Regions from separate parts of the Pseudarthrobacter sp. NPDC080039 genome, predicted to be linked through region 3. Evidence: riboswitches for the same ligand, from Rfam matches in the RefSeq annotation. Region 3 holds a riboswitch; each other region holds the start of a gene.
The links. A riboswitch is a leader RNA that binds a small molecule or an ion and turns the genes downstream of it on or off. The one in region 3 is predicted to bind cyclic di-AMP.
Positions count from the first base shown of each region.

Region 1: linked by a shared signal. The riboswitch ahead of AB0313_RS12795 (hypothetical protein) and the one ahead of AB0313_RS10620 (glycoside hydrolase family 16 protein) in region 3 are both predicted to bind cyclic di-AMP.
Region 2: linked by a shared signal. The riboswitch ahead of AB0313_RS13530 (peptidoglycan DD-metalloendopeptidase family protein) and the one ahead of AB0313_RS10620 (glycoside hydrolase family 16 protein) in region 3 are both predicted to bind cyclic di-AMP.

Region 1 covers NZ_JBFBKY010000010.1:28,829-39,109, reverse strand. The annotation lists gene AB0313_RS12805 (glycosyltransferase family 39 protein) at 1-2,000, shown strand, start outside; gene AB0313_RS12800 (glycosyltransferase family 39 protein) at 2,007-4,070, shown strand; cyclic di-AMP (ydaO/yuaA leader) riboswitch at 4,244-4,405, shown strand; gene AB0313_RS12795 (hypothetical protein) at 4,411-5,121, shown strand; gene AB0313_RS12790 (glyoxalase superfamily protein) at 5,194-5,607, opposite strand; gene upp (uracil phosphoribosyltransferase) at 5,652-6,287, opposite strand; gene AB0313_RS12780 (phosphatase PAP2 family protein) at 6,300-7,103, opposite strand; gene AB0313_RS12775 (nucleoside deaminase) at 7,159-7,665, shown strand; gene AB0313_RS12770 (glycosyltransferase family 4 protein) at 7,733-8,851, opposite strand; gene AB0313_RS12765 (6-carboxytetrahydropterin synthase) at 8,818-9,213, opposite strand; gene AB0313_RS12760 (dehydrogenase) at 9,217-10,257, opposite strand.
Region 2 covers NZ_JBFBKY010000011.1:81,477-91,757, reverse strand. The annotation lists gene AB0313_RS13560 (helicase-associated domain-containing protein) at 1-1,693, opposite strand, end outside; gene AB0313_RS13555 (hypothetical protein) at 1,704-1,937, opposite strand; gene AB0313_RS13550 (cold shock domain-containing protein) at 2,178-2,561, shown strand; gene AB0313_RS13545 (DUF3027 domain-containing protein) at 2,568-3,086, shown strand; gene serC (phosphoserine transaminase) at 3,149-4,279, opposite strand; gene AB0313_RS13535 (metal-dependent transcriptional regulator) at 4,551-5,252, shown strand; cyclic di-AMP (ydaO/yuaA leader) riboswitch at 5,361-5,603, shown strand; gene AB0313_RS13530 (peptidoglycan DD-metalloendopeptidase family protein) at 5,608-6,435, shown strand; cyclic di-AMP (ydaO/yuaA leader) riboswitch at 6,548-6,742, shown strand; gene AB0313_RS13525 (NlpC/P60 family protein) at 6,825-7,493, shown strand; gene AB0313_RS13520 (NlpC/P60 family protein) at 7,600-8,361, shown strand; gene AB0313_RS13515 (HNH endonuclease) at 8,642-9,142, shown strand; gene AB0313_RS13510 (NTP transferase domain-containing protein) at 9,211-9,942, shown strand; gene AB0313_RS13505 (DUF6457 domain-containing protein) at 9,939-10,235, shown strand; gene AB0313_RS13500 (molybdopterin-binding protein) at 10,232-10,281, shown strand, end outside.
Region 3 covers NZ_JBFBKY010000007.1:121,216-131,496, reverse strand. The annotation lists gene AB0313_RS10640 (hypothetical protein) at 1-545, shown strand, start outside; gene AB0313_RS10635 (aminoglycoside phosphotransferase family protein) at 542-1,555, shown strand; gene AB0313_RS10630 (lipopolysaccharide biosynthesis protein) at 1,582-3,069, opposite strand; gene AB0313_RS10625 (glycosyltransferase) at 3,066-4,244, opposite strand; gene AB0313_RS10620 (glycoside hydrolase family 16 protein) at 4,389-5,483, opposite strand; cyclic di-AMP (ydaO/yuaA leader) riboswitch at 5,489-5,638, opposite strand; gene rpsF (30S ribosomal protein S6) at 6,014-6,319, shown strand; gene AB0313_RS10610 (single-stranded DNA-binding protein) at 6,393-6,965, shown strand; gene rpsR (30S ribosomal protein S18) at 7,090-7,329, shown strand; gene rplI (50S ribosomal protein L9) at 7,347-7,799, shown strand; gene AB0313_RS10595 (PhzF family phenazine biosynthesis protein) at 7,892-8,740, shown strand; gene AB0313_RS10590 (FMN reductase) at 8,849-9,475, shown strand; gene AB0313_RS10585 (hypothetical protein) at 9,472-10,038, opposite strand.

The DNA of each region.
Region 1 (10,281 bases), on a different contig from region 3:
CCCGCTGGGTCCGTCCTTCAGCAGCCGCTCTCCTGGTGGCCACCGGGATCCTCTACCTCTGGAACCTCGCGGCCACCGGTTTTGGGAACTCCTTCTACGCGGCAGCCATCCAGGCCGGCACCAAGGACTGGACAGCGTTCCTCTTCGGGTCACTGGACGCCGGCAACGCCATCACGGTCGACAAGCCGCCCGCGGCACTGTGGATTCCGGCCCTCGCAGGACGGATCTTCGGATTCTCGCCGCTCAGCATGCTGGTGCCGGAGGCACTCATGGGCGTGGCCGCCGTCGGCATCCTCTACCTGACCGTCAAGCGGGTCTCGGGACCGGCTGCCGGCCTGGTGGCCGGCGGCGCCCTGGCCCTGACGCCCGTTGCGGCGCTGATGTTCAAGTTCAACAACCCGGACGCCATGCTCACCCTGTGCCTGGTGCTGGGAGCGTACTTCACTACCCGGGCCATCGAACGTGCCGGCTGGAAGTGGCTTGTTGCAGCAGGAGCCGTGATCGGCCTGGCGTTCCTCGCCAAGATGCTGCAGGGCTTCCTGGTCGTTCCGGCGCTGGGGCTCGCCTACCTGTGGGCCGCGCCCACCACGCTGGGCAGGCGGGTGGCGCATCTGTTCGGCGCACTGGGCGGAATACTCGTCGTGGCCGGCAGCTACGTTGCCCTTTTCCAGCTGACCCCTGCCTCGGACCGTCCGTATATGGCCGGGTCCACCACCAACAGCTTCCTTGAACTGACTTTCGGCTACAACGGCCTGGCCCGGATCACCGGGTCCGGCGAAGGCATGCCCGGCGGTGGCGCCGGAGGTGCTGCCGGAGGGCCGGGAGGCAGCTTCGGGGGCGGCAACGGCGGATTCGGCGGTGCGGCCGGCGTGCTGCGGATGTTCGGGACAAGCTTTGGCGGCGAAGTCTCCTGGCTCCTGCCCGCCGCCCTGATCCTGCTGGTGGCCGGGCTGTGGTTCACGCGCCGTGAGGCACGCACTTCACCGGGCCGGGGCGCGCTGGTCCTGTGGGGCGGCTGGTTCCTGGTCACCGCCGGAGTCTTGAGCTTCATGAGCGGAATAGTCCACCCCTACTACTCCGTGGCGCTCGCACCGGCGATCGCGGCACTGGTAGGCATTGGCTCAGTGGAACTTTGGCGCGGCCGCCAATCCTGGGCTGCCCGGATCGTCCTGGCCGTGACCGTCCTCGGCACCTCGGTGTGGTCCGCAGTCCTGCTCGGCCGCGATGCATCGTGGCTGCCTTGGCTCCGTGTGACCATCATCGTCCTCGGCGTCCTCGCCGCAGCGGCAATCCTGCTGCGCCTCGACGCAGGGCGCACCACCGGACGGTTCCGGCGCGCGGGTGCGGCCGCCGTCGTCGTCATATCGCTTCTTGCCGGGGGACTTGGGTCCGCCGCCTGGACCCTTGCCACTGCTGCGACCGCACATGCCGGTTCCATTCCGACGTCGGGGCCGGCGGGTTCGTCGGCGGGCGGCTTTGGAAACCGTGCCGCGGGCTTCCGCGGCGACCGCACCGACGGCAGGGATGCAGCTGCAGGCACTGACGGGGCAACCACCGGCACCGACGGGTTCGATCCCGCCAACGGATTTGGTGGTCCGGCCAACGGCGCCGACCCGGCTGCCGGTGGTCCGGGTGGCGCGGCGGGTGGACCCGGCGGTGAGGGACCCGCGGACGCCGCCGTGACCGCACTGCTCTCGTCCACCACCACCAAATGGTCCGCGATCGTCTCCGGCGCCAGCCAGGCGGCAAGCCTGGAACTTGCCACCAACACCAACGTCATTGCGCTGGGCGGCTGGAACGGCGGGGACCCCTACCCCACCCTCGCGCAGTTCCAGGACATGGTGGCCAAAGGCCAGATCGGCTACTTCATCCAGGGCGGCGGCATGGGCGGCCGCGGCATGGGTGGCCGGGGCGGCAACTCCGAGGTGGCCGCGTGGGTCCAGGCCAACTTCCAGGCCGAGACCGTCGGCAGCTCCACCGTGTACAAACTCACCAAGTAGGACGCGATGACCAGCCATTCCCCAACCCATGCAACTGCACTCCGAACCGCCCCCGGACACCGGGTTCCTGCACCACGTGCAGCCTCTGCCGGCGTCGTGCACGACCCCCAGGCACTCCGCCGGCGGCTTGAACTGGCGGCAGTACTGGCTGGCACCGCAGTGTTGTACCTGTGGAACCTTGGGGCCTCAGGCTGGGCAAACGCGTTCTATTCGGCGGCAGCCCAGGCCGGATCACAGGACTGGGCTGCCTGGTTCTTCGGTTCCTCCGACGCCGCGAACTCCATCACGGTGGACAAGCCGCCGGCCTCCCTGTGGGTCATGGGGCTGTCGGTCCGGCTCTTCGGCCTGAGCTCCTGGAGCATCCTGGTTCCCCAAGCGCTCATGGGGGTGGGGACGGCATGGCTGCTCTATCTGGCTGTGCGCCGGACGGCCGCGCCGGCAACCGGCGATGCCCGGCTGGCGCACCGGGCGGGCCTGCTGGCCGCGGCGGTCCTGGCCCTTACCCCGGTTGCCACGCTGATGTTCCGGTTCAACAACCCGGATGCGCTGCTGGTGCTGCTCATGACCGCTGCCGCCTACGCTGTCCTCCGCGCCGTGCAGGACGACAGGCTGCGCTGGCTTCTGCTGGCCGGCGTGTTCCTGGGCTTCGGATTCCTGGCCAAGCAGTTGCAGGTGCTGCTGGTGGTTCCCGGTTTCGCGCTGGCCTATGCAGTGGCGGGGCCGGGCAGGTTGCCCCGGCGGCTGCTCCGGCTGGGAGCTGCAGGGGCGGCCATGGTGGCCTCGGCCGGATGGTGGTTGCTGGCCGTTGAGCTGACGCCGGCCGGCATGCGGCCGTACATCGGCGGATCACAAAACAACTCCATCCTGGAACTTACCCTCGGCTACAACGGGCTGGGCCGGTTGACCGGCGAGGAGACGGGCAGCGTGGGCGGCGGCAACGGCTGGGGCATTCCCGGCCTGCTGCGGATGTTCGGCAGCGAGTTCGGTGGCCAGATCGCCTGGCTTCTGCCGTCAGCCCTGATCCTCGCGGGGGGCCTGTTGTGGGTGGGACGCCGCGCCCCCCGCACTGATGCCGTCCGTGCCTCTGTCATCATCTGGGGCTCATGGGTCCTGGTCACGGGGTTGGTGTTCAGCTTCATGGCGGGCATCATCCACCCCTACTACGCGGTGGCACTGGCACCGGGGATCGCCGGGCTGGCCGGCCTGGGCGCCGTCCTTCTGTGGCAGCACCGGCAGCAGGCCGTTGCAGCTTCCCTCCTCGCTGCAGCCGTAGCGGCAGCGGGCCTCATGGCCTTCTACCTTCTGGGTACCACGACCGCCTATGGCCCGTGGCTGCGCTGGGTGGTCCTGCTGGGAGGGCTGGCCGCCGCAGCAGGCGCAGGACTCACGAGCTTCCTGCGCCCGCGTTCCCTCCAACGGACGACGGCGGCGCTCGCCATCGCAGCGTCGCTCGCCGGACCGTTGGCCTACTCCATCACGACGGCGGCGACCGCCCATAGCGGAGCAATCGTCAGCGCGGGGCCTGTGCAGGGCTTCGGCCCCGGCGGTGCCGGCGCAGGCGGGCGCGGAGGCGCTCCTGGCGGAACCGGCGGGACCCGGCAGCCGGCCGCCCCTGGCGGCATCAGGCAACAGGGCACCTTCAGCGGCGCAGCACAGGGCGGAACCGGATTTGGCGGCGGAGCCGGCTTCGCCGGTGGCCGCGGCGGCGGCATGGGCGGGCTCCTGGGCGCGCCCACCCCGTCCGCCGACCTCGTGGCGGCGCTGAAGGACGGCGCGTCCAACTACACGTGGTCCGCAGCAGTGGTGGGTTCCAACAACGCGGCCGGTTACCAGCTGGCGACGGAACTGCCGGTGATGGCGGTCGGCGGCTTCAACGGCACCGATCCCTCGCCTACCCTGGCGGAATTCCAGGACCTGGTGGCGCAGGGGAAAATCCACTACTTCATCGCGGGTGGAACCATGCGCTCCAGCAGCGGATCCGATGCCGCTGCACAGATAGCGCAGTGGGTGGCGCACAACTTTGCGCCACAGAGCATCGGCGGCACCACGGTCTACCTGCTGGCGAGGTAACGGGCAGGTCTCCTCGCCGCATTGCGCCTGCCCCGCGAAGACGGTGCAGGCGCAATGCGGCGCGCCCGAGCGCGTGACTTCCGTTACCTAAATGTGACTTTCGCGCGATCTTCCTGTACCGTCGATTGGGTGCGGTCCGCGTTCGGGCCGCATATCCCGGGTTGACGCCAAGCTCTGCCGCTTCCCCGGATTCCCGATTGAGCAACGGCAGAGGCGGGGGACCCACCGTCCCGGGCAATGAATGCCCTTGGGGTTAAGCCAGTACGTGATCTTTCCGTACAGCCGGATGCCCTCATCCGAACCCGACAGCTAACTCCGCAGGTGTGAGAGGCGATCAATCATGTCCAAGAACAAGGCAGAAGCACGCCTGCATGCCAAGGCTAAACACCGGGCCGCGCAGCGGGCAAAGAAGACAACCCTCGGCCAGCGCGCCGGGATCCTCGCAGCATCCTGTGCGGTGCTGGTGGGGGTAGGCGCAGCAGGTCAGGCAACCAGCAGCATGACTCCGGTGTCATCCACCGGGTCCAACTCTTCCACCGCTGCGTCCGATGCCCAAATGAGTATCGAGAAAAGCGAAATCCGTTCCAACCCGGCAACGAACCCGGCTCCGGCCGCCATCAGCGTGGCACCGCAGGCGGCCGAACCAGCTCCCGCGGCCGCCCCTGCGGCACCTGCTCCCGCCCCTGCCCCACCGGCGCCGGCGCCCGCTCCCGCACCCGAGCCGGCACCCGCCGTCGCGATTAACGATCCTGCCGGTGCCCAGGCCTACGCTGCCGGCCAACTGTCCTCTTTTGGCTGGGGCCCGGACCAGATGCAGTGCCTGCAGACGCTGTGGACCAAGGAATCCGATTGGACCACCACGGCCACCAATGCCAGCAGCGGCGCATACGGCATCGTCCAGTCCCTGCCTGCCGAAAAGATGGCAACGTTCGGCGCGGACTACCTCACCAACTACCGCACCCAGATCAACTGGGGACTGGACTACATCAAGAAGAGCTACCAGTCGCCTTGCGGAGCCCTGAACTTCCACCTGGCACACAACTGGTACTAGGCACTCCCGGACCGGGGACATTCCGGCAGCTAACGGCGGGCCGCATCACCACGATGCGGGCCGCCGTTTGCCTTAAGGCGCGGCCCCCGCCCCGCCCTGCCCCGCGCCCCGGCCCGCATTCCGCCACGGGATGTACTGGACCGACCACTTATTCCCGTCCGGATCGGCGAAATACACGAAATGGCCCCAGGGAAGCACCTCGATATCACTGACGTCCACACCATTGCTCTTCAGTTGGTCGTGCGCCGCGTGGATGTCGTCGACCACCAGCTGGAGGTTGGTTCCCGTGCCGGCAGGGGCGTCAAGGAGCCCTTCGCCCATGCTGATGGAGCAGGCCGAGCCGGGCGGCGTCAGCTGCACAAAGCGGATGTTGTCGGATGGCCGCTCGTCGTAGTCCGCGTTGAAGCCCACCTTGTTGACGTAGAAGTCCTTGGCGCGGTCAACGCCCGTGACGGGAACGTACACAAGTTCGAGTTTCCAGTCCATGCGCACAGGCTAGCGGCAGGGACAGCTTCCAGAAAGGGTGAAAACTACCCTGCGATGCCGTAGAGGCGGTCACCGGCGTCACCGAGGCCCGGAACGATGTAGGACTTCTCGTTGAGCTTCTCGTCGATCGAAGCCAGAACGACGTGAACGTTGGCACCGGACAGCTCCTCCTCCAGGCGGGCCAGTCCTTCCGGGGCCGCCAGCAGGCAAATGCACGTGACGTCGGACGCCCCGCGCTTGAACAGGAACTTGATGGCTTCCCGCAGGGTGCCGCCGGTGGCGAGCATGGGATCCAGGACGAAGACCTGGCGCCCGGTCAGGTCTTCCGGAAGGCGCTCCGCATAGGTGATGATGTCCAGCGTCTCCTCGTCCCGGGCCATGCCCAGGAAGCCCACCTCAGCGGTGGGGACCAGCTTGGTCATGCCCTCCAGCATTCCAAGGCCGGCGCGCAGGATGGGGACCACCAGCGGGGTGGGCTTGGTGAAGGCCGTGCCAATGGTGGTGCTGACCGGCGTCTCGATGGTCACGGGCTCCGTGCGGACCTCCCGCGTGGCCTCGTACGCCAGCAGGGTCACCAGCTCTTCCGTCAGCTGCCGGAAAACCGGCGACGGGGTGTTCTTGTCCCGCAGGACGGTGAGCTTGTGGGCGACCAGGGGGTGGTCAACAACGAGAGTGCGCATCCCCCAAAACTATCATCCGGCGCTGCCCTTCCCGGGTCCGGAGCCTCCACCCTCGTGCACTTCCTGGGCCACGACGTCCCGGACAATGGGACGGTCGAACGACGGCGCAGCGCCGGCATGCTCCCGCCTGCGGATGAGATGGAACAGCCGGTGGGCCATAATCACCACGCCCACCCAGGCAAACCCCAGCAGCCAGCCCGCCATGACGTCCGTCAGCCAGTGGTGGCCAAGGAAAACCCGGCTCAGGCCCATCGCAATGATGAAGATGGTGCCGGCCGTGATGGCGCTGACACGGACCCACATCAACTGGAACTGCAGGCAAATGAGGTACACGATCAGGCTGATCACCACTGTGGTGTTCAGCGTGTGCCCGCTGGGGAAAGAGGGCGAGTCCTCGTAAGGGGGAACGGCGTCAGCGTGGTCCGGGCGGGTACGTCCCACGAGCTTCTTGCCCAAAGTGGTGGCCGTGATGGAGGCCGCGGCAGCACCGCCCACCAGGATCAGTGGACGCCAGTTCCGGCCGAGGAAGGTCAGCCACGCAGTGAGGATGCTGGCCAGGATGGGCATGCCCACGCCGCCGCCGATGTTCGTGAAGCCGGTGACGAATGCATCCAGCCCGGGACTGCGCAGGCTTTCGGCAAAGGCCAAAGCCGGTTTGTCCAGGTTGGCAAGCCCGGCCGAGTCCACCACGTTGTCGTAGACCTCAGCTCCGAGCAGCGCCAGGGACACGATGATCACGCCGCCCACCAGGATGGTCAGCACCAGCGCCGCATAGGGTTTGAACCAAATACTTATGCGGTCCCGAAGAGTGTCCATGCTGCCTCCCGGCATCGGTAAGTAACCTGAGTATCCCCGAAACTATCATTGAGCCATGCCTTTGCCCGAAAAGAAACACGACGCCTGGATGGGCCTTGCCCTGATCGAGGCCCGCCGTGCCCTTTCCACCGAGGACGTGCCCATCGGCGCCGTGGTGATTGGGCCCGACGGCGGCGTGCTGGGTTCCGGACGCAACCAACGGGAGGAACTGGGCGACCCCACCGCCCACGCCGAGGTGGTGGCCATCAGGGAAGCAGCGGCGCGGTTACAGGAACTCGCCAGGAGCGCCGGCGGTGCGGGTGACGGTTGGCGGTTGTCCGACTGCACCTTGGTGGTCACCCTGGAACCCTGTGCCATGTGCGCCGGCGCCATCGTCCTGGCCAGGATTCCCAGGGTGGTTTTTGGCGCCTGGGACGAAAAGGCAGGCGCTGCCGGATCGGTGTTCGACATCCTCCGCGAACGGCGGCTCAACCACTGGGTTGAGGTGTATCCAGGGGTCCGCGAGGAAGAGTGCGCCCTGCTGCTGCGCGAGTTCTTTGCCAGCCACCGCAGCAGCCTCTGAAGTGGCTGCCGGCCCGGTCGTTGCGGCCCAGCGGCGGCCGGCCCGCTGTTGCGCCCGGGCCGTGCCGTCAGCCCTTCGGAGCCAGTAAGGCCAGAACCTCCTCCGCTGTCCTGCTCCAGTCAGGGAGGCGCGTCCGTGCGTCCCGGGCCGCGGCCCGCCAGTTCTCCCTGGTCTCCGGATCCTCAAACCACTGGCGCAGGACCCGGCCCAGCCGCCCGGGACTCTCCTGTCCCCCTTCGGGAAGTGGCAGGGCCGCGCCGGGAAGCCAGGGGTCGCCGTCGTCCGTTGCCAGCGTCCCGAGGCCAAGCGCTTCAACCGCTCCTGTCCCGCCCCTGACCAGCACCGGGATTCCGTGGGCCACCGACTCCGTGACCGCCATGCCGAATGCTTCATGCCGGGACACTAAAAGGCTGAGGTCCGTACGTGCCCATTCGGCTTCCAGCGCGGCGCCTGCCAGTTCACCGGTGAGCAGCACCCGCTCCCCCAGCCCGCTTGCTGTGATGGCTCCCCGCACCTCCCGCGCATAGTCGGGGTCCGCCTGGTCCGAGCCCACGAATGACGCAGTCCAAGGGAGGTCCCGCACGTGGGCCAGCCCCTCCACGGCGAGCAGTTGGTCCTTGTTGGGCAGCAGCGCTGCGACCACCAGCAGGTGTGGAGGTTTGGAGCCGGTGGCCTGAGGGGCTGGGTCGACTCCCGGGAGGGCAACGGCGGGCTGCGGAAGCCCGCGTTCCGCGAGCCGGGTTGCGGCCCACGTACTGGTGCAGATCACCCCGGCTGCCGCGCGGAGGGCACGGGCTTCGCTTTCAAGGGCCGCTCGCCCGGCACTTTCCGGAACAGGCATATGTATCAGGACCCATGCTTGCCGCCCTGCGGTGGCCGCCAGTTCCAGCTCGTCCGGGGCACCAACGGCCACCAGCCCGTCCACCAGGACCACTGCCTGCCCGGGCCCTGCCGCAGGTTCCCCTGTTCCGAGGAGGGCACCAAACCGCCGTCGTTCCCCTGCGCCGGCGTCCGGCCAGCTGCCCTCGACGGCGACGACGTCCACGTCAGCGCCGAGGGCCTGCAGGCCGGCAACCAGGCGCGCGTTGTAGACGTTGCCGCCTGAACTGTGGCGGATGTTGCCCGGAACCAGCAGGCGGATGGGGCCCATGCTCAGGTGGTGAGGTCCAGCGAATAGGTGGCCCACGCATCCGGATTCTCGCGGAGGGTGACGTCGAGTCCAGCGAGTTCAGGGCCGTCCGCGGTGTCCTTGATCCTGGCGGCTACCTTCTGCGCGATGTATTCGGCGAGGGCCTCGGTGGTGGTGAGCTTGCCGTCGAAATCCGGGTGCTCGTCCAGGTTCCGGTAGTTCAGGGCGCCCAGTACGTCCTCGATGATGGTCCCGGCGGCGCCGATGTCCAGGACGATCGCGTCTTCGTTGAGGGCACGACGGCGGAACGCCACCTCGGCGACGAAGGTTGCCCCGTGCAGGCCCTGGGCAGGACCGAACGCTTCACGGGGCAGGCTGTGGGCGATCATGAAGTGGCGGCGGACGGTCAGGCTGAACATGGTTTACCTCGGGTTTCCGGAGTTGTCGGCGGCCGGGTTGGACGCACGGCTGCTGGCGGGGTACTCAACGACGTGGCAGAGGGCTTCCAGGGTGCCGTCTGCCAGGCTTTGGACGACTTCCGGCAGGTCCTCGAAGCGGGAGGAACCGGTCAGGAAGACATCGAAAACGGGATCTTTGAGCAGCGATACGGCGAGGTCCAGGCGGTCCGCGTTGGTCCGGCGGTGGCGCCGGGCGCGGGCCACCGCGCCCACCTGGCTGGCCCTGATGGACAGCCGCCGGGCGTGGAAGTCCTCGCCGAGCGGCACTGTTACCTCACGGTTCGCGTACCAGGACATTTCGATGACGTCGCCCTCATCCCCCACCAGCTGCAGGCTGCGCTCCAGCCCTCCCTGGGATGCCGAGCAATGGAAAACGATGTCGCAATCGGCCAAGGCTTCGTCAGGGTGTGCGAAGTCCACGCCCAGGCTGTCCGCGAGCTGCTTCCTGCCGGGATCAAGGTCCACCAACTGCAGCCGCTGCAGCGGGAACGTGCGCAGCAGGGTTGCCACCATGCCGCCCACCAGGCCGGCTCCGACAACGGCAATCCGGTCCCCGAGGCGCGGCCCGGCCTCCCACAGCGCGTTGACGGCCGTTTCCACCGTGCCCGTGAGGACCGCGCGCCGGGACGGAACGCCATCCGGAATCCTGGTCAGCGACTCCACCGGAACCACGTACAGGTCCTGGTGGGGGTTGAGGCAAAAGACCCGCTGCCCCTTCCACTCGTCGGGCCCCTCCTCCACGACGCCCACCGAGAGGTAGCCAAACTTCACGGGACCGGGAAACTGCCCCTGCTGGTGCGGGGCCCGCATCCGTTCCGCCACGCGTGCCGGCACCGCGCCGGCATGGACCACCATTTCGGTGCCCTTGCTGATCCCGGAGTACAGGGCACGCACCAGCGCCTCACCCGGGCCGGGGGCGGGTACCTCTTCACCTCTGAGCTCGCCGTGCTCCTTGGCGGTGGTCCAGTATGCGGTTGCGTAGATCGGTGTCTGTGAATTTGTCATCTTGCTGATGAATCTAGCCGGACG
Region 2 (10,281 bases), on a different contig from region 3:
GGAGCTTCTCCGTCAGTTCGGGGGAGAGGTAGCCCGGGGCCACCGCGGTCAGGTCCGCCTGCAGGAGCACATGGTTGAGGGCAGCGGGCAGGTGTTCGCCCAAAATGGCCAGGGCGGCGTCGGGATCGTCTGCGGCGAAGGCGCTGCCCAGCTGGCTCAGGGCGCCCGACCCCACCAGGCCCAGCATTTCGGCTTCGGAAAGGACGCCGCGGATCAGGGAACTGAAGCGCCGCGCCATCCGCGGCTGGGACCATTCCGCGCGCTGCAGGACGGCGGCGGCATCAAGGACGGGTGCGGCGCCGTCCCCCTCAGCCGCTTCCCGGGTCAGCTCGTCCAGGATCTCAAGGATGCGCTTGCGGACCACGGGGGCGTCGGGCCGCTGCGCGCCGGCGGACAGCGCCGGGATGGTCGTGCCCGAGGCGGACCTGCCGGCTGGGGCCCCGGGGGCCGGGTTTACCGGTTGGCCCACCATCGATGGCACGCGTTCGCTCGCCAGCCAGGCGTTCACCAGCCACAGCCATTGTTCCTGCCGCGGAAGCACCAGCCACTCGAGTTGCGGCGGCTGCACCCACGACGAGGAGTCGACGTCCAGGTGGATCAGACCGGCCAGGCCGCACAGTTCCAGCAGGCGGCCCACCGTTGCCTGCTCAACCCGCAGAATGTCCGCCAGCCGGCGCAACTCACGGACACCCACGCCGCCGGTGCGCAGCGTCGGCAGTGGGTGCCCTGCAACGGCGTGAAGCAGTTCGGACACCAGCCGCAGGGTTTCCGAGATTGCGCTCAGGGCCGCGTTCCGGCGCAGTGCCGCGGTGGTCCGGCCGAGCTCCGGAACCGGCGGTGCAAGGGTGAAGTCGTCAATGATCGCGCCGCCGCGAAGGGCAAGTCCCACGCTGTGCGGCAGTTCCACATGGGCCGCGTCCAGCGGCACCAGCAGTCCGCGGGCAAGGAGCCAGTCAATGGGCCCGACGTCGGCCCCTTCCGACGTGACCGATGCCTTGCGTTGCGCCTGGGGGACCGCACCCATGGCCCAGTTCCGGAACTTGGCAAGCAGCGCCGCCGTGCGCTCCGGAGCGTGGGCGAGGATGTCCTGCAGTGCCGCCGGAGAGGACGTCCAGTGCTGCAGCGACAGCGCGGCTTCCATGGGGGTGGTGGCGTTATGGACGGCAAATCCGGTGCGGTGCAGTTCCGAGACCAGCTGTACTGCCCGCTGCGCGAACGCCGGCTGCAGGCGGACCAGTTCCGTGTAGCTGCGGCCCAAGCCGGCAGGGTAGATGCCCACCACGTCCTTGAGGGAGCCCACGGGCAGGTAGAAGCGCTGCCCGGCGGAAGTGGAAGGGGTGCCGTGCGGGGGAGCGGCCGGATGTACCAGGGCAAGCTCCTGCAGGGTCCGCAGGATCTCCTCGATGACGGCCAGGGACGAACCGCGGATCAGGTGGTGCAGGCCCTCCGCGGAGGTGCTGTGCCCGGTGTCGGTGTTGGTGCACAGGTGCAGGGTTTCCAGGACCTGCATCTGTGGCCGGTTGAGCCGCTCAAGCGCCCGCTGGACGCTGACCCGGGAAGTGGCGCGTGCGGCCAGGGCGGCGAAGTCCGGAACAGAGGGGGAAATCAGGTCCGGCCGCGCGGCGAAGAGGGCACGCAGCGAATCGTCGGTGCGTGCCTCCAGGTCCTTGCCGAGCGCACGAATAAGGGACATCAGTCCAACGTTACCGCTGCCCGGCCCTTCCGGACCGGCGCCGGGCTGCCACACCGTCCAGGACCAGCAGGAGCATCAGGATGAAGGCCACCGGCAGTCCGTAGAGGGCGGCATAGGTGATCCACGTCGGGGCCGCGGACCCGGCGAACGCAAGGGCCATGACGGTTCCCACGGCCACAAGGGAAAGCACGGCAATAACAGCGGCAAGGACCATCAGCGGCCGCCGGTAACGCAAGGAGGTCATGGTCGTAACGCTACAGCGGCCAGGTGGCTGCCAGCGAAGCCGGGCCTGCGGGCGGGGGCTGCGTGCCTTGCGCCTGGGGCGGAACAATGCCTTCGGAAGCATGAACTGGGCACGCGGCAGGATAACCTTGAAGGATACAGACCAACACGGTTTGCGCGTGCCATACCTTGAACCCGCACAACAATGCGGATGCGGTGGCAGGCGGCCGTGTCTCATGACAGAACGAAGAAGGTTGATTACGTGCCTACCGGCAAGGTCAAGTGGTATGACAAGGATAAGGGCTTTGGGTTCCTGGCGGGGGAAGACGGCCAGGAGGTATTCCTGCCGAAGTCGTCGCTGCCCGAGGGCGTAACGGAGTTGAAGGCCGGAACCCGGGTGGAGTTTGGCGTGGCGGATGGCCGCAAGGGGGCCCAGGCGCTGGGCCTGCGGGTGCTGGACAAGACCCCGTCCATTGCCAAGGCCAAGCGCCCCAGCGCCAAGGACCTCGCTCCGCTGGTGCAGGACCTGGTGACCGTCCTGGACAACCTTTCCGGGACCCTGTCCAAGGGCAAGTACCCGGATGGCAACAAGGGCAAGGCCATCGCGGCCGCCCTGCGCAAGGTTGCCGACGAGCTGGACGTCTAAGCGCCGATGAATCCCCAATCTGACCAGCCGGGCACGCCAGTGCAGGAGCAGGGTGCCAAGACTCCGCCCAAGCGCAAGGCAGGCGTGCCGGTCTGGCGTACGGGCAAACCGGACGCCTTCCTGGCCGCTGCGGTTGATGCTGCCCGGACCGCGGTGGAAAGCATCACGCCCGCCGCCACGGTCGGAGCGCACCTGGCTGCCAAGAGCGAAGGGGACCGGCTGGTCACCCACCTGTTCGAGTCCCGGTTGCCCGGTTACGCCGGCTGGCAGTGGTACGCGGTACTGACCCGCAACTCGCGCTCCAAGGTGGTCACGGTCAACGAGCTGGGCCTGCTCCCGTCCGAGGATTCCATCCTTGCGCCGGAGTGGGTGCCGTGGGCTGAACGCGTCCGACCCGAGGACGAGCAGCAGCAGGAACCCGAGGACGGACAGCAGGAAGAATCCTCCGCAGTGGGAGATGGGTCTGCGGACGAAGGGCGGTCCGACGACGGCGCGGAGCCTTCGGACGGGGCAAGGACTTCCTGACCACACGCAAACGGCGCCGCCCGGGACCAACCCGGGCGGCGCCGTCGTACGTTAACCGGCTGCTACTTGCGCAGTTCGCCCACCACATAGTCGATGCTGGCCAGCAGAGCCGACACGTCGTCGGGCTCGATGGCCACGAAGGTGGCGATGCGCAGCTGGTTGCGGCCCAGCTTGCGGTAGGGCTCGGTGTCCACGATGCCGTTGGTGCGCAGGACCTTCGCCACGGTGGCAGCATCCACCGATTCGTCGAAGTCGATGGTGGCAATGACGTTGGAGCGTTCCTCGGGCTTGGCCACGAACGGGGCGGCAAATTCGGACGCTTCCGCCCAGCTGTAGATCCGGCCGGCCGAATCGGCGGTGCGGGCCGCCGCAAAGTCCAGGCCGCCGCTTGCGTTCAGCCACTGGACCTGGGCGTCCAGGGTTACCAGGGTGGACAGCGAAGGCGTGTTGTAGGTCTGGTTCAGGCGGGAATTGTCGATGGCCGTCTGGAGGTCCAGGAAGTCCGGGATCCAGCGGCCGCCGGCTTTGATGCGGGCGGCGCGATCCAGGGCGGCGGGGGAGAAGAGGCCGAGCCACAGGCCGCCGTCTGAGGCGAAATTCTTCTGGGGCGCGAAGTAGTAGACATCGCTTTGGGCAACGTCCACGTCCAGGCCGCCGGCAGCCGAGGTGGCATCAATCAGGACCAGCGAGCCCTCGTCGGCTCCGGACACCCGCCGGACCGGGGCGGCAACGCCCGTTGAGGTCTCATTCTGCGGCCAGGCGTAGACGTCCACGCCGGACTCCGCCTGGGCTGCGGGCCGCGTGCCCGGTTCGGACTTGATGATGGACGATGCGTCCAGGAAGGGTGCCTTGTTGGTGGCTGCAGCGAACTTCGACCCGAACTCGCCAAAGGACAGGTGCTGGGCTTTCTTCTCCACGAGGCCGAAGCTCGCGACATCCCAGAACGCGGTGGAGCCGCCAACGCCGAGGACCACCTCGTAGCCCTCCGGGGCGCGGAAGAACTGGCTCAATCCTTCACGGATGGACCCCACCAGGTTCTTCACCGGTGCCTGGCGGTGGGAGGTGCCCAGAATGGTCTTGGATGCTGCGGCCAGGGCATCGATCTGTTCCTGCCGGACCTTTGACGGGCCGGCCCCAAACCGCCCGTCTTTAGGCAGGAGGTTGGCAGGGATCGTGATGCTGGTGTCGCTCACAGGTGCTCCAATTCGGCAGGGACGGGGGCTTTGGTCCGGACGGTCTGGTGAAGGGTTGCCGTCGGCGGCGGCTGCGCTGTTGGCCCTCCCATTCTGCCTGAATAGTCGCGGCGCGCGGGAACCGGCTGCTTCAAAGTCCAGACACTGAGACAGGACACCCTCGGCTATTCGGAGTAAGTCAAAATAGGCTAAGCTTTTCCCCGGACTACCTCGCGGGAACAGGCGGTACGGTGGGACAACGCAAGGTACTGCGCTCGAGGAGCTGAGCTGGATGACGGATCTGATCGACACTACGGAGATGTACCTCAGGACCATCCTGGAGCTTGAGGAAGAGAACATCGTTGCCCTGCGGGCCCGTATCGCCGAGCGTCTGCGCCACTCCGGGCCCACGGTTTCCCAGACCATCGGCAGGATGGAACGTGACGGACTCGTGGTGGTCTCCGGCGACAGGCACCTGGAACTGACGGACACGGGCCGCAAGCGGGCCACCGAGGTAATGCGGAAGCACAGGTTGGCCGAACGCCTGCTTGCCGACGTCATTGGTCTGGACTGGGCCTACGTCCACGACGAGGCCTGCCGCTGGGAGCACGTCATGAGCGAGCGGGTGGAGCGGCGGATCTACGAGATGCTGGACCGGCCCACTGAGTCTCCGTACGGCAATCCCATTCCGGGGCTCGCAGCCCTCGGCGGACAACCGGGACCCGGCTTTGCCGATGGCGCCATCAGCCTCGTGGAAGCGATGAAGAACTACGGCCCTGCCTCCGGGGTAACCATCAGCCGGCTGGCCGAACCGATCCAGGTGGAGCCGGAACTGCTGGCACAACTGGACGAAGGTGGCATCCGGCCCGGCGCTGCCGTGGCGCTTGAGCGTGTAGGCGACTACATCTCCGTCCGGGTGCCGGGTATTGAAGGCGCACTGGAACTCCCGCCGGAGGTCGCAGCCCATGTTTTCGTCGCCGTCCGCCAGTCCTGACCGGGGCAGTTCATACCCCGTGACAGCCCTTCCACGCAAAGATAACGGAATTGTTACCTAGGGTCTTTAGCCCCTATAGTGGAAGCAATCGTTGATACTTAAGCGTTACCTGATCCGGAGCCGAGCTCTGCCAGCGGATCAGGTGAACGAGTCGTAACTGGCAGAGGCGGGGGAACCACAACCGGCAGCGGGGGACTGCCTTGGGGTGAAGTCCGTCAGCAGCAAGCCTCTCCAGTGAAGGATTCTTCCGGGAATACCCCTGTGCCGAAGCTTGCCGGTGGCGGGCCGGGTCTTTGATCTCTCTGACCCGAATCCGACAGCTAACTCCGCAGGCTTCTCCAGAGAGGAACCCTTCTTGACCACGCAGACCCCCAGGGGACGCCGCCGCGCGGCCGGCCCCCCTTCGGCAGCCCGGATTGTCGAAGGTGCCGCAACGGAGCGCCCCCGCGACCTCCACCGCGATGCCCGGCGCAGGCGGGGTCCGTTCCGGCAGATGACGGAGTTTGCCGCCGCCAGCGGCATAGGCCAGAAGGCCGGGATTGCCCTTGCCGCCACCGGTCTAGCCCTGACAGTCGCCATGCCCGCCACGAGTCCGGTTATGGCGACGGATGCGGCCGGCTCCGCCCCCCTGGCGGCATCGTCGGTCAGTCCGCAACCCCAGATTTCCGCGGATATTGGCGCTCAAATCGATTTCAGCCGCTCTGCAGTGGTGACCCAGGCGGACCCGGACGGGAAGCTCAAGCAGCTCCTCAGCGCCCAGTCGGCCGGCTCCGTGACCCGCGCGGCTTCCGCCGGCACGCTCTCGGCACCGCTCGCCTCGCTTGTGACCGCCTCCCCCTTCGGTTACCGGGTCAGCCCCATTACCGGAGGCGCCGGCGACTTCCACCGCGGGCAGGACTTCGTGGCCCAATGCGGGACGCCTGTTATGGCTGCCGCAACGGGAACCGTGACTTTCGCAGGCTGGCACCAGTTCGGCGGCGGAAACCGTGTGGTCATAGACCACGGCAACGGGCTGGAGACCACCTACAACCACCTGTCGTCCTTCAACGTCAAGGTGGGGCAGACCGTGTCCAGGGGAGACGTTGTGGCCCTGAGTGGTACCACAGGCGCCTCCACGGGATGCCATCTGCACTTTGAGGTCCAGGTGAACGGCGAAGTGGTCGATCCGATGGGTTGGCTGTAACCGTATGATTGCCAACTCTCAGATCCGGGTAACGTGCCGTGACCTGAATGTGACATTCAAGCAGAACTCCTGTACCGTCTAACTTGCGTCAACTTTTCCGAAGTTGACGCTCTTGAGTGGATTGCCTAACTCTGCCACCGCTCAAGGTCCGTTCGCATTTCATCGTCTGGCAGGGGCGGGGGAACCAATTTTTGGCCTTCTCTCCAGAAGGCCTTGGGGTTAAGTCACAAGCTTCCCAGGAAGCTTGTGACCGGGTGACTCCCATCCGAATCCGACAGCTCACCTCGCAGGCATTGGGAGAGGCTACCTTCGTGTCTTCACGCCATCATTCTGCGCGCCACCGTGCCCAAACGGTGCGCACCAACCCCTTGGATGCCGTATCCAGGGCCATGACTGCAAACGCCGGAACCGTAGGGCGCCAGGCTGCCGTTGTGGCCGCCGCATCGGGCCTGGTTCTGAGCATGGGCCTGCCGGCCACTGCAGCTGACACCACTGCCGGTGTCTCCGCTTCCACCGAGTCCGGTTCGGCGCAGACGTCGCTCGCCGTGACCGCCGCCCCCACCGCCACGGTTTCCTTTGAACGGCCCACCGTCAAGACCACCGCTGCTCCGGCTCCCGAGCCCCAGGTCGCCGTGCAGGAAGCTGCCCCCGCAGCCCAGCCGGCTGCGGGTGCAAAGGTCACGGCAGCCGTTGCCACCGGCTCTGCTCCTGCCGCACAGCCTTCCGCCAGCGGCAAGGGTGCTGCCATCCTGGCCGCGGCCTACGCCCAGCTGGGCGTGATGCAGGACTGCACCATGCTGGTCACCAACTCCCTGGCCGCCGTCGGAATCCACTTCCACGACTGGCCTGCCGGTTACCTCTCCCTGGGCCGCACGGTCAGTGCAGCCGAGGCGCAGCCGGGCGACCTCATCTACTACGCCAACGGCGGCTCCGGAATGGCCCACATCGCTGTGTACGCCGGTAACGGCATGGCTGTCCACGGCGGCTTCAACGGAAACCAGACCGTGGTGTTCAGCGCCAACGTCGGTTCCGGCCCCGTCTTCATCCGCGTTTCCTAATAGCTAACCCCCGTTCGGGACGCGCCGGCATGCCCCCAAGATGCCGGCGGGTCCAACTCCCTCTGCCCGGCCACAGCCGCCTGAGGAAAAACGAAAGAGAGAACTGATGACGACTCGTGCTACCGCACGGCACCGCGCCGAGGTCACCAAAACCAACTCAATCGCTGTTATCGCCAAGGCTGTCACCGACAACGCCGGCGGAATGGGCCGTCAGGCCGCTGTGATTGCCGCCGCTTCCGGTCTGGTCCTGACCAGCGGCATCGCCGCAAATGCCGCTGATGCCAACGCCAAGCGTGATTCCGCGCCGGCGTCCGCCATGGAAGTTGAATCCGCCGTCGACGCGCCGATTTCTGCGGCTTCCACCATCGCCATCAGCTTCGAGAAGCCGGCTGTGACCACGACGCCGGCTCCCGTCGCTGAGCCCGAGCCCCAGGTTGCGGTGCAGGAAGCTGCCCCCGCAGCCCAGCCGGCTGCCGCTCCGAAGGTCACGGCCACGCTTGCCTCTGCTCCGGCCGCTCCTGCCGCCCACCCTTCCGCCAGTGGCAAGGGTGCTGCCATCCTGGCCGCGGCCTACGCCCAGTTGGGCGTGGTGCAGGACTGCACCATGCTGGTCACCAACTCCCTGGCTGCCGTCGGAATCCACTTCCACGACTGGCCTGCCGGTTACCTCTCCCTGGGCCGCACGGTCAGTGCAGCCGAGGCGCAGCCGGGCGACCTCATCTACTACGCCAACGGCGGCTCCGGAATGGCCCACATCGCTGTGTACGCCGGTAACGGCATGGCTGTCCACGGCGGCTTCAACGGAAACCAGACCGTGGTGTTCAGCGCCAACGTCGGTTCCGGCCCCGTCTTCATCCGCGTCAGCTAGGCATTCCCGCTGCCGGCCTGAACGGACGCCGGCCAAAGGATCGCCGCGGGGACCCCTGCCAATGAGGCAGGGGTCCTTTTGTCGTTAAAATCTCCCGGCCGGTCGCGTTCACTCGACCTCCCGCCCCGGCCGCCAAGTCGCCGGAGAGGCCCGCCGAGTGGGCGATTACCTGATTTTGCACTTCTTTGTTTACTCTTGTGATGTCGATCCATAGCCCGGACATGCCGAGGGCAGCCGGCCCTCGTGCCCCTGACGGGTGCGGCCGTGAAGAGGTAAGTGCATGCGCACTCTCGTTCTGAATGCTGGATATGAACCGCTGGCGGTAATCACCTTCCGCCGGGCGCTGGTGCTTGTGCTCACGGGCAAGGCGAGCGTTGTGGCCGAAGGGGACGACCCCGTCGTGGGCCCAACCGACGTCCTTGGGCGCCCGTCCGTGATCCTCCTCAACAGATACATCCGGCCCCGGTATAACCACTCCACGGCGGTCAGCCGCAGGGGCGTGCTCCGGCGCGATGGACACAAATGTGCGTACTGCGGTAAGGCGGCGCACACGATCGACCACGTGCACCCAAAGTCACGTGGCGGGGCCGATTCGTGGGAGAATCTGGTGGCCGCCTGCCTGCGCTGCAACAACGTCAAGGGTGACCACACCCCTGCTGAGATGGGTTGGACCCTGCGGTTTGTGCCCGAGCCGCCGCGGGGAACGATTTGGCAGATCAAGGAACTCGAGAAGCCAACCCCGGCATGGGATCCCTTCCTGCTTCCCGAGCGCGCTGCCTGACCCCTCCTGCGGCCAGCGGAGCGTCTGGTCCTGCGGCCAGCGGAGCGTCTGGTCGCTAGGCTGGGTGAATGGAAGCGAGCAGGCTGGTTTTTGATGCCCTGGTCCTGGCTGGTGGACGTTCTTCGCGGTTGGGTGGCGTCCCCAAGCAGTCGCTGGTCTTCCGGGGCCAGACGCTGCTGGAGCGCGCCGTGGCTGCGTCGGCGGGCGCCCGCCGAACTGTCGTGGTAGGCGGAATTGATTTTCTGCGGGCCAGCGACTCTACCGAAGCCCCTCTCGCTCCGCCGTCCTGGGCGTCCGGCCTGCTGACCTGCCGGGAGGAACCACCATTTGCCGGCCCCGCAGCTGCCATCGCCGCCGGCCTGGCCACCCTTGCGGACAATGCGGAACCGGCACCGCACACCCTGGTGCTGGCCTGCGACATGCCGCTGGCGGCCGGGGCCGTGTCAGCACTGCGCGACGCACTTGCCGACTGCCCTGACCCGGCACTGGCCGGGGGAGCCGCCGGCCGGGGCGTCATGGCCAGGGACGAGGGCGGCAGGGTCCAGCCCTTGGCAGCTTTTTATAGCACGGAAGAGTTAAACAGGGCATGCAGGGAGTTGGCCGCACGCAAAGCTTTGGTCAACGCGTCCGTCCGTGCGCTCCTTGCTAGTCTGGACGTGCAGCTAGTCACAGTCCCCGCCGGGTCCACCTCCGATGTGGATACCTGGGAGGATGCTGCCGCGCTGGGGATCGCCGCCGGGAACCAGCGCGGAAGCCAGGACCGGCGCGCAGGCGGAGCTAACGTGGGAGGCAATACGTGAAAAGCCAGGACGAAACGCTGGAAGAGTGGTGCAGGGCGCTCCTCCAGGCCTACAAGCTTGAGGACGTCCAGGTGGACGTCAATGCGGTGCTGTCACTTGCAGGCGTCGCCGCCCATGCCGTCGTCCGGCCTGCAGCTCCGCTCACCACCTTCATTGCCGGCTTCGCCGCGGGCCTGGCCGCTGCCCCGGGCAGGGAAATGGACTCCGCTTCCATGGATTCGGCGCTGGCCGTAGCGCGTTCCCTGGCAGCTGATTACGGCAAGGAAGCCACCGCCGGGACTCCCGGCGAATGACGGCAGGACCCCTGAGCCGTCCCCAGGTTCCGCCGGGGACGGAAGC
Region 3 (10,281 bases):
ACTGGCGGTTCCTCCTTCCCGTCCTGCAGCCGCGCGCGCTTGGTTTCGGCGGGAGCCTCAGCCCCGAGGCGCAGGCGGCCCTGCGGCTGCTGGACCCGGAAGCCGTGCGCCTGGCGGACCCGGAAACCGTAGCCGGCGGCAGGACGTGCGACGTGGTGCTGCTCGCCTCGCCCGGCCGTGGCCAGCTTGACAGTGCAGGACTGGCATTGGAGCCCGGAGGCTGGATCTGCGTCGAAGCCAGCCGGTCCCTTCTCCAGCGCTCGGGTCCGCGCACGCTGAGGGGCTGGAAGAGGACGCTGGAACGCCGGGGGTACCGGGACATTGCCCTTTACTGGAACGCACCCAACCGCCAGCGCACTGCACGGCTGGTTCCGGTGCAGTCCCGCGTGTCCATCCGCGACACCCTCGGTTTGCGGAAAGATGTGCGTTTCGGGGCGCTGAAAGCTGCGGCGGTCCATACTGCACTGGCCCTGCGCGTCTTCGACCTCCTGGTGCCGGAGGGCACCATCACGGGGCGCCGGCCCGAAGGGAAGGAGCAGCCGTGAATTTCGTGGACCAGTTCCTGCAAGACCACTATAACGAGTTGGCCCTTGACGGGTACGGCCTGGGGAAGCGCTGGGAGACGCTGCTCCTGACGCCGCGCTTTGCGACCTCACGGCATGTAGTGGCCCTGATCTTCCCTGCCCGGCACACCGAGCCGGCCCTGGTGGTAAAGGTGCCCCGCCAGCCCGGCGACAACACCGGAGTCCGCCGTGAGGCTGCCATGCTGGCCCAACTCTCTGCCGTCGTCGACAGCCCGGGCGCTGGTGTTCCCCGGCTGGTGGGGATCCGGGACATGGGTGCCTACACGGTCCTCGTCGAAACCGCCCTGACCGGGACGCCCCTCGACCCCAGGGCAGTGGCGGCGGACCTTTCCTCCGCCGTAGCCACCGGAACCGAGTTCGTCGGGGCACTTCCCTGCACCCGTCCCGCCGCGGACAACGTGGACTGGTACCAGCGCACGGTCAGGGATCCGCTGGCGGCGCTCGAGGCCTTGTCCGGGCAGGATGCGCAGACCTGTGAACTGGTTGAGCGCACGCACGCCGTCCTCGGGCCTCTTCAGCGCGCGCAACTGCCCGCGGTGATCGAACACGGCGACCTGAGCCACCCCAACCTGCTGGTTAAGCCTGGCGCTCCCCTGCAGGTCATGGATTGGGAACGTTCCCTTACCGGCGGTGTCCCCGGGCACGACCTGGTGTTCTATCTGCAGTACTTAAGCGAGTCCAGTGAACAGGCGTTCGTGAGGGAGGCCCAGCTTGCTGCCTTCGACAAGGCGTTTGGCCACGGCGGTTGGGCGCATGGGCCGCTGTCACTCCACCTGGGAATGAGGGGAGTGGACGAATCACTGTTTCCCCTGCTGGTCATCGCAACCTGGGCCCGGTCCACGGCAACGCTCGCTGACCGCCTGGCGCAGGAAGCCGCACCTGGGCTTTCACAGGGCAACGAGAAAGTGCGCGCCACCCTCCTGGCGGACAGGGACTTCTGGCTGTGGCGGCATGCCCTGGACGCCGCCTAGGGCAAAACCGCAGGACGTGGGAAGCCTCAGGATGACCGGCCCTCTGCGTCGTCCGGCGTTTTCGGGTGGTGCCTGAAAAGGCCGAGTATCTCATCGTGCAGGTCCCGGTAGCCGAAGCGCAGCACAGCGTACGCCACCGCTATGCCGGCAACCACCATGGCAATCAGGGTGGGGACAGGGCCCAGCGCATGCCGGGCCAGGTTCAGAAGCCCCACCAGGGCGACTCCGGCGCCGCACAGCAGGCCGGGGGCGGCGGCCCGCATCAAGCGCCGCACCCTGGTTCCCATCACCTTGGCCGCCACAGCCTGCATGCCGAACGCAAAGACCACGGCGACCACCATCTGGGCGCACGCGACCCCCACTATGCCCCAGCGGGTGGCGAAGACCAGCGCCGGGAGGAGGACGGCAAGCCGGACCACGGAGATCCAGATGGAGAGCCCGGGCCTGCCAAGGGCTTTGTAGACATCATTGGCACCCGCGCCCAGGGACCGGGCCGCCGCGTACAGCGCGAGGAAGACCAGCGGGGTAACCGAGTCATCCCACCGCTGCCCGAACAGGACCGGCACCAGGACCGGTGCCACCACGGCGAGTCCCACTCCTGCCGTAATGCCGTACAGCGCCTGGACAGTGACGCTCTTCAAGTACCCGTCGCGCAGCCGCTGCCGGTCGCCGCGGACCTGCGTATACAGGGGAAACAGGACGGTGGAAAGTACAAAGAACACATTGAGGATCAGTGCTTCGGGCAGGCGGAAGGCAAGGGTGTAAAGGCCCAGCGCGTTGGCGCCAAGCATGATGCCGATGACCAGGTAGTCGACGTCGAAGATCGCCCTGGCCAGCATGGTGCTGCCTGCGACGGGAGCGCCGAAGCGGACATTCTCGGCAATGGCGCTCCTGCTCACGCGCCAGATCTGCCAGGGAGCCTCGTGACGGACCAGGAACCAGCAGGTGGCGGCGTAGGCCACCGATCCTGCGGCTGTTCCCACCGCGAGTGACCAGGCCCCGTGGCCGGTGAAGGCCAGGTAAAGGGTCACCGCTCCCATGGTCGCGGCGCGCAGCACCGGAGCGGCCGTCAGCTGCCGGAACTTGAGGTCGCGGCGCATGATCGCCTCGGGGACGGCTCCGCAAGCGGTGGCCAGCACGGAAACTCCAAGGACCTGTACCAGCGGAGCCACACCGTCCAGCCCGACGAGATCCTCCACGGTGTCCGCCGCAAGCACCGCCGCAACGGCCAGGACCGCCCCCAGGGTGACGGACAGCAGGAGGGCCGAGCGCGCTATGACCTGCGTCCTGGGCAGGTAGACCAGGGCCTGGCCCACGCCGGCGTCGGCAATGGTCTCCGCGTATGCCATAAGTACCAGCGCAAGGGCGACGAGGCCATATTCCGCGGGCGACAGCAGCCGAGCGAGCACCACCGTGGTCACCAGGACGATCACCCTGCCCGAGGCGAAGGCCAGCCCCTGCCACAGGGCTCCCCGGACCCCTTTGCGTTCCAGTTCCCCCGGCGCGTACGTCACGGTTGCCCGTTCGTCGGCGAAAGCCGGCCGGCCGGGGATGGGGAGGCCGCGGCCTCCCGTACTTCCGCCAGGTATTCGCCGGCCACGGTGTCCCATGACCGGACCTCTCCTGCCGGACCTCTCGCCGGAACGGCTGCAGGAGTCCCCTGCGGCAGTTCCGGCGCGGTGAGAAGTTCCACTATCCTGCGGACAAGCCGGTCCCGGCTGCCTTCCACGGTCATCAGCGGGTGCGCGGGCAGTTCCCTGGCCGCCACCGGGGTGGCCACCACGGGCAGCCCTGCAGCGAGGGCTTCCAGCACGGAGTTGCGGATGCCCACGCCATGTTCGTCGGGGAAGACTGCCACGTCCGACCCGTGGAAGACGTCCAGGATGGAGGGAACGTTTGCCAGGACGTCCACCCGCGGGCCGGCCAGTGCCTGGACCGCCGGTGTGGGCCGGCGCCCCGCGATGACAAACCGGGTGTTCGGAACTTCCTGCCACACCCGCGGCGCGATCGTCTTTACCAGAACGGTGGCGCTGTCCACGTTCGGGGCGTAATTCAGGCTGCCGGCAAAGCACACGACGGGTGTGCCACGCTCACGGCGGGTGCGGCTCCCCACCGCAGTTCCGTTGGGGATGCTCCTCACCGGGCGGCCCAGTTTTGCCGCCCACACGGCGGCATCCTGTGCCCCGACGGTCAGGAGGCGTGCCCGCACCGGCAGTTGCCGTTCAGCCCGTGCCGCCAGTTGTTCACGCAGCCGGTAGGCGGGCCGGAGCGTGTGCGCAATGGCGGTGTCCATGCCGGCGCGGATGGACCAGGGATCCACTGTTTGCAGCACAACGGGCCCGGACACCTCGTGGGACAGGAAAAGGGCGTGGGGGCCGTGGATGAGGGTGGCGTCCCTGCCTTGCGACAAACGTGCGGCTGCCGCGCGGGCGGAAGGGGTGTCACGGCGGTGCTTCCCCAGCCCCGCCAGGCCCCCCAGGGAGCGGACAAAGGCTGAAAGTTCTTCCCGGGGGGCCAGTTCGTAGACGGAGTCGCAGCGATCCCTGATTTCTGCAGGTACGGGGACCGGGCCGGAAAAAGTCAGCAGGGTGACGGCAACTTCTGCCGGAAGGTGCAGGATGACCTCGTACGGAATCATCGAGCTTCCGTCCCCAAGTTCCGGATCCCGGTTGGGCACGCTTTCCGTCACGTACAGGAGCCTCATTGCAAGAGTGTAATGGATCACACTTCCCATGGAGCGGTTGCTTTAGGCAACCTTGAGGAAAGCCGCGGGAAAGGGGGCGACGGCGGGAGGTCCCGCCGTCGCCCCCCTCACCCGGTGGTAAGGGGCCGGCTACTGCCAGGCGCGCACGTAGTCCACCAGGACCTGGGACTGGGGTCCGTAGGCGGGGTTGGTGGATGAGGCACCCACATTCAGGACGATGTACTGAGGGGCATTGCCGTCATTGGTGGGATAGGACTTAACTTTGACGCCGTCAAAATACACGTCCGACGAGTTGGCCATCCGGTGCAGCCCGAACGTGTGGTACTCGTTGGCCCAGTTGCCGCCGACGCCACCCTGGTTCTGCGAGCCGGACGACGAGTGGTAGTTAACGGTCATCTTGGCCTGGAGTACCTCGGCGATGTCATTCTCGCCGGTGGCGGGCCAGGACTGTCCCGTGGTCCAGAAGGCGGGCCAGTTGTAGAGCCCGTTGCCGTTGCCCGGGAATTTGATGCGTGCCTCGACATAGCCGGTGGTGAACTGGAAGCCGCTGCCGGCACCGCCCTTGGGGTTGGTGGACACGAGGGCGCCGGACGTGGAAGAGCTGAGCCCCAGGACAAGGTTCCCGTTGGCCACCGAAACGTTGGAGGGGCTGGTGGAGACTTTGTTCATGGTGCCGCAGCCGGGCGAGAACCAGCAGCTGGCCCACTTGGCGCTGTCCAGGCCGTTTCCGTTGAACTCGTCCGCGAAGGTCATGGTCCAGTTGCCGGGAACGCCGGTCGGCATCGGGGTGCCGCTGTTTGCCAGCTGCGCCGCGGCGGGCGCCACGGCGATGGGGGAGTCGCCCGCGGGAGCCGGCCCGGCAGGTGCCGCCGCCGGGGCGGAGGGCTGGGCCGGGGAGGGTGCGGGTGCCGGAGGGGCCTCGACTGCGGGGGCGGGAGCCGGTGCGGCGGAGGGGGGAGCAGTCGCAGTTTGCGGCGTTGCTTCACTGCCGGTGCCGGCGGCGCTGGCCACTCGGGCCACGTCCGCCGTGTCATTGCCCTGGGCAAGGCCGAGGCCAAGGGACGCAGCGCCAAGGAGTGCGGCGGCGAGTCCGGCCGTGAGGGGCAAAGGCAGCCGGCTCACTTTTCGCTTGGCCGCCGGCATTGGCGGGGTGGCGGTGGCAGGGGCGGTTTCATTTTGATAACGGTGCGCCGGGTTCGCGCTGCTTTTAAGGAATGCGGGCATGGGGTTTTACCTCTCAACGCCTGCGGAGTTAGCTGTCGGGTTCGGATGAGGCCATCCGGCCGCCTGGATGCGGCTTCACCCCGAGGGCAGGCGTAAGCCAGGCCCGTGACACTCGGGTCCCCCGCCTCTGCCTGGAAACTTGGTGGATCACGGAGGCGGCAGAGCTGGGCGTCCTCCGGGATTGAGGCCGGCTGGGGGCGGCCCCCCATGACCGTACACGACACGCCGGCGAAAATCACAATTAGGTAACGGGCCTCACGTCCTGGTGTACCGCTCAAGGGGTATCGCTTTCCCGGACGTGACGGGCGGCGGGTTATCCACATAGCCCGGCCAGGGACGCCGCGGCAGGCATCACGGGACTAGCCTTGAGTCAAGCGCGAATCGCCTATCGGGTCCAAATGCACTAGGATATTGAAGTCTGTGCTGCGTCCTGCCCCCGTTCCGGAGGCGAGGCATTGCATGGAATCGCAAATGAACCTCCTGTTACGGAAATGCCGTAACCGCTTAGCCCAAAGGAGGTGGGTTCACATATGCGTCCTTACGAATTGATGGTAATCATCGACCCCGAGGTCGAAGAGCGTACCGTTGAGCCGTCGCTTCAGAAGTTCCTGAACGTCATCACCAACGATGGTGGAACCATCGAGAAGGTTGACATCTGGGGCCGTCGCCGTCTGGCTTACGACATCAAGAAGAAGTCCGAAGGTATCTACGCCGTGGTGAACTTCACTGCCAAGCCGGAGACCGCCAAGGAACTTGACCGCCAGCTGTCTCTTAACGAGACCATCATGCGCACCAAGATCACCCGCCCCGAAGAGCAGAAGGTTGTTGCTGAGTAATTCAGCAATGGTCCTCATTCTTTACCCCGCAGGAAACGCACTCTTCACCCAGGATCGAACAAGGAGGCAGTAGATGGCAGGCGAGACCACCATTACGGTCATCGGTAACCTCACCAATGACCCGGAATTGCGGTTCACACCGTCGGGTTCCGCAGTAGCGAACTTCACCATTGCTTCCACCCCCCGTACCTTTGATCGCCAGTCCAACGAGTGGAAGGACGGGGAGACCCTGTTCCTCCGCGCCGCGGTGTGGCGTGAAGCAGCCGAGAACGTTGCCGAATCCCTGACCAAGGGAATGCGCGTTATCGTGACCGGCCGCCTGAAGAGCCGTTCCTACGAAACAAAAGAAGGCGAAAAGCGCACCGTTATCGAGCTTGAGGTCGACGAAATCGGCCCCAGCCTGCGCTACGCAAATGCCAAGGTCAACCGTACCCAGCGCTCCGGCGGCCAAGGTGGCGGCGGCTTCGGCGGTGGCGGCGGCGGTGGCTTCGGAGGCGGCAACTCTGGTGGAAACCAGGGCGGCAACTCCGGTGGAGGCTGGGGCGGCGGCAACCAGCAGGCTGCACAGGACGATCCCTGGGCCACGCCCGGTGTGTCCAACGCAGGCGGCTGGGGCAACGGCCCCGATTCCGAACCTCCCTTCTAAACCCAAACAACGGCCCGGCGCCGGGACGGCAAGGGTGCGCAACGCACTCAAGCTGCTGCCGCCGTCGGACCACCACCATCCCGTGGATCAATATCCACGGGCTCCCTAGAATAGGAGCTCCACGATGGCTAAGGCTGAACTCCGTAAGCCCAAACCAAAGTCCAACCCCTTGAAGGCCGCTGACATCACTGTCATCGACTACAAGGACGTAGCATTGCTGCGCAAGTTCATCTCCGACCGCGGCAAGATCCGCGCCCGTCGCGTTACCGGCGTTACGGTGCAGGAACAGCGCAAGATCGCCCAGGCAATCAAGAACGCCCGCGAAGTTGCTCTGCTGCCTTACTCCGGCGCTGGCCGCGGCTAAGGAAGGGATTAACTAACATGGCAAAGCTCATTTTGACCCACGAAGTCACCGGTCTCGGTGCAGCTGGCGATGTTGTCGAGGTCAAGGACGGTTACGCACGTAACTACCTCCTGCCGCGCAACTTCGCCCTGACCTGGTCGAAGGGTGGCGAGAAGCAGGTTGAGTCCATCAAGGCTGCCCGCGCCGCCCGCGAGCACGCTTCCCTGGAAGATGCTCAGAAGCAGGCTGCTGCGCTGTCCGCCAAGCCGGTCAAGCTGGTCGTCAAGGCTGGCGAGTCCGGCCGCCTGTTCGGCACCGTCAAGCAGGGCGACGTTGCTGACGCTGTTGAGGCCGCTGGCCTTGGCAAGATCGACAAGCGCAAGGTTGAACTGCCCGCACACATCAAGTCGGTCGGTTCCTACCAGGCCAACGTCCGCCTCCACGCTGACGTTGCCGCTGTGATCGAGCTCGACGTAGTGGCAGGCAAGTAGCCCTACGGCCCGGCAGTTACGACTGCAGAAGACCCCCATCGCCGGATTCCGGCGGTGGGGGTCTTCGCATGTGCCGGTGGTAACCTGCTCCGGTGAATCCGACAGCGCGCAGCCGCCCCTTCCAGCAGGTCGACGTTTTCTCCGGCCAGCCCTACCGGGGCAACCCGCTCGCCGTTGTCCTTGATGCCGAGGGCCTGGACTCAGCAACGATGCAGCAGTTTGCGAACTGGACCAACCTTTCTGAAAGCACCTTCCTCCTGCCGCCGAAGGACCCGCGCGCCGACTACCGGGTCAGGATCTTCACGGGCACGGAAGAGTTTCCCTTCGCGGGGCACCCAACGCTGGGCTCGGCCCATACGTGGCTGGAAGCCGGCGGAGTTCCCAAATCCGACGGCTATGTGGTGCAGGAATGCGCTGCCGGGCTGGTCCGGGTAAAGCGCGACGGCGGCAGGCTGGCTTTCGCCGCGCCGCCCCTGACACGATTCGGCGCCGTGGAAGCGTCGGTCCGGCGGCAGCTGGCCGCGGCGCTAAGGGTGCGCGCAGAAGACATCCTCGACGCGTCCTGGCTGGTGAACGGTCCCGAATGGATCGGGGTCCTGCTCGAGACTGCCGAGCAGGTGTTGGCCCTCGCGCCGGACTATACGGCCATGGGCAACCTGAAGATCGGTGCCATTGGTCCTTGCCCTGCCGGCGACGGGCCCGACTTCGAAGTCCGCACGTTCCTGCCCGGTGATGCGATGGCGGAGGATCCTGTCACCGGCAGCTTCAATGCCGGAGCAGCGCAGTGGCTGATGGAGACCGGCAGGGCCCCGGAGCGGTACGTGGCGTCGCAGGGGACTGTCCTGGGCCGGGCGGGCCGCATCCACGTCAGTGCCGAAGATGGGGACATCTGGGTGGGCGGCTACTCCACCACCGGCATTCGGGGAAGCGTGATGCTCTAACAGGGGCAGGCCTGTTAGTCGGGCGGGAATACTTTCCTGGCGCAAGCAGTTCACTCATGTAGATGCAAACGCATATATGATGGATAGAACAAGCACCAGGAGAATGCCATGGAAACCCGCCGCATCACCGTCCTTTCTGCAGGGCTCGGCGTACCCTCCTCCAGCCGCCTGCTGGCGGACCAGTTGGCAGCAGCTGCCCGGCGCCAGCTTATGGCCGGCGGATACCAGGTGGACGTGGACGTCGTGGAGCTCCGCGACCTGGCCGTGGACATTGCCAACAACTTCGTCACCGGCTACGCCGCCCCCCGCCTGGCGGAGGTGATCGCAGCGGTGGAGGCATCGGACGGAATCATCGCGGTGACCCCTGTGTTCAGTGCGTCCTACAGTGGCCTCTTCAAGTCCTTCATAGATGTTCTGGACCCCAAGTCGCTGGACGGAAAGGCGGTCCTGCTGGGCGCCACCGGCGGCACCGACCGGCACCAGATGGTCCTTGACTACGCCATGCGGCCGCTGTTCAGCTACCTCCGCACCCGCATGGCTGCCACCGGCGTCTTTGCAGGACCCCAGGACTGGGGGAGCGCTGAAGAGGGCGGAGGGTCGCTCGGGGACCGGATTGAACGCGCCGCCGGCGAGTTCACACGGCTGCTCGAAGGGCCCCAGCCCGGCAGGAAGCCCGCTCCGCTGGAGTCCCTCCCGTTCGAGCAGTTGCTCGCCGGCATTGCTGGGCCGCGCTAATCGTCCAGCAGGGCGATGAACTCCCGTGCCTGCGTGATTGAAATATCAGAGTGCCGCGTCAAGGCGTTCGCCGCGGCCTCCGTCTCACCGTTGCGGGCCAGGGTCCGGATCCTGCCGTAGATCTCGTCGTTGAGCATGTTGCTGCTTACTTCCCGGGTGACATCGCCCTTGCTGGCAATGGCGCGGTAGCGGTACGGGAACCGCGTTGGTTGGTCCTCGTCTTGTTCGGCGACCTGCTGCGGCGCCTGGCTCCGATAGGGCTGCGGGTGGGCAGTGAGAGCGCCGACGGCATCACGTGATGCCCGGACGCCGTCTCCTGTGACCTCGTGGTAAAGCTTGATGGCGGCCAAGCCCTGGTCCTGGGCGATCAGGGCGTAGAGCCGACGGTGTTGGTCTTCCGACAGCCTGTCGGCCGCTGCGCGGGCAAGCTCTTTGGCGGAGACGGAAGGCTGGGGCCGGGCGGCATCATCGGCTGTTCTGCGTTTCCGGACCGCGCGGTAGGCCAGCGTGACCCCCGCTACCACCGCGAGCAGGATAAGGACCGGGACCGCGAGGGATTCCATTTTCACAAGCCGTTCTGTGTAACTTCCTGGCCGCTGCCAGGTGCGGTTGCCGAGCCGGCCCTTCGGCCGGCCTTATCTTCCTGCTGCCGGTTGTGCTCCTGCACTCCCGGGCGTACCTAGATATTAAGCCTGATCCTGGTTATCCACAGCAATATGTACCGGGCCGCGTACAGGTCCGGGGGGATTGCACAAAATCCAGACGCGGAATATGAGGAGCGCCACGCTTCCGCTCCTGACCCTTTC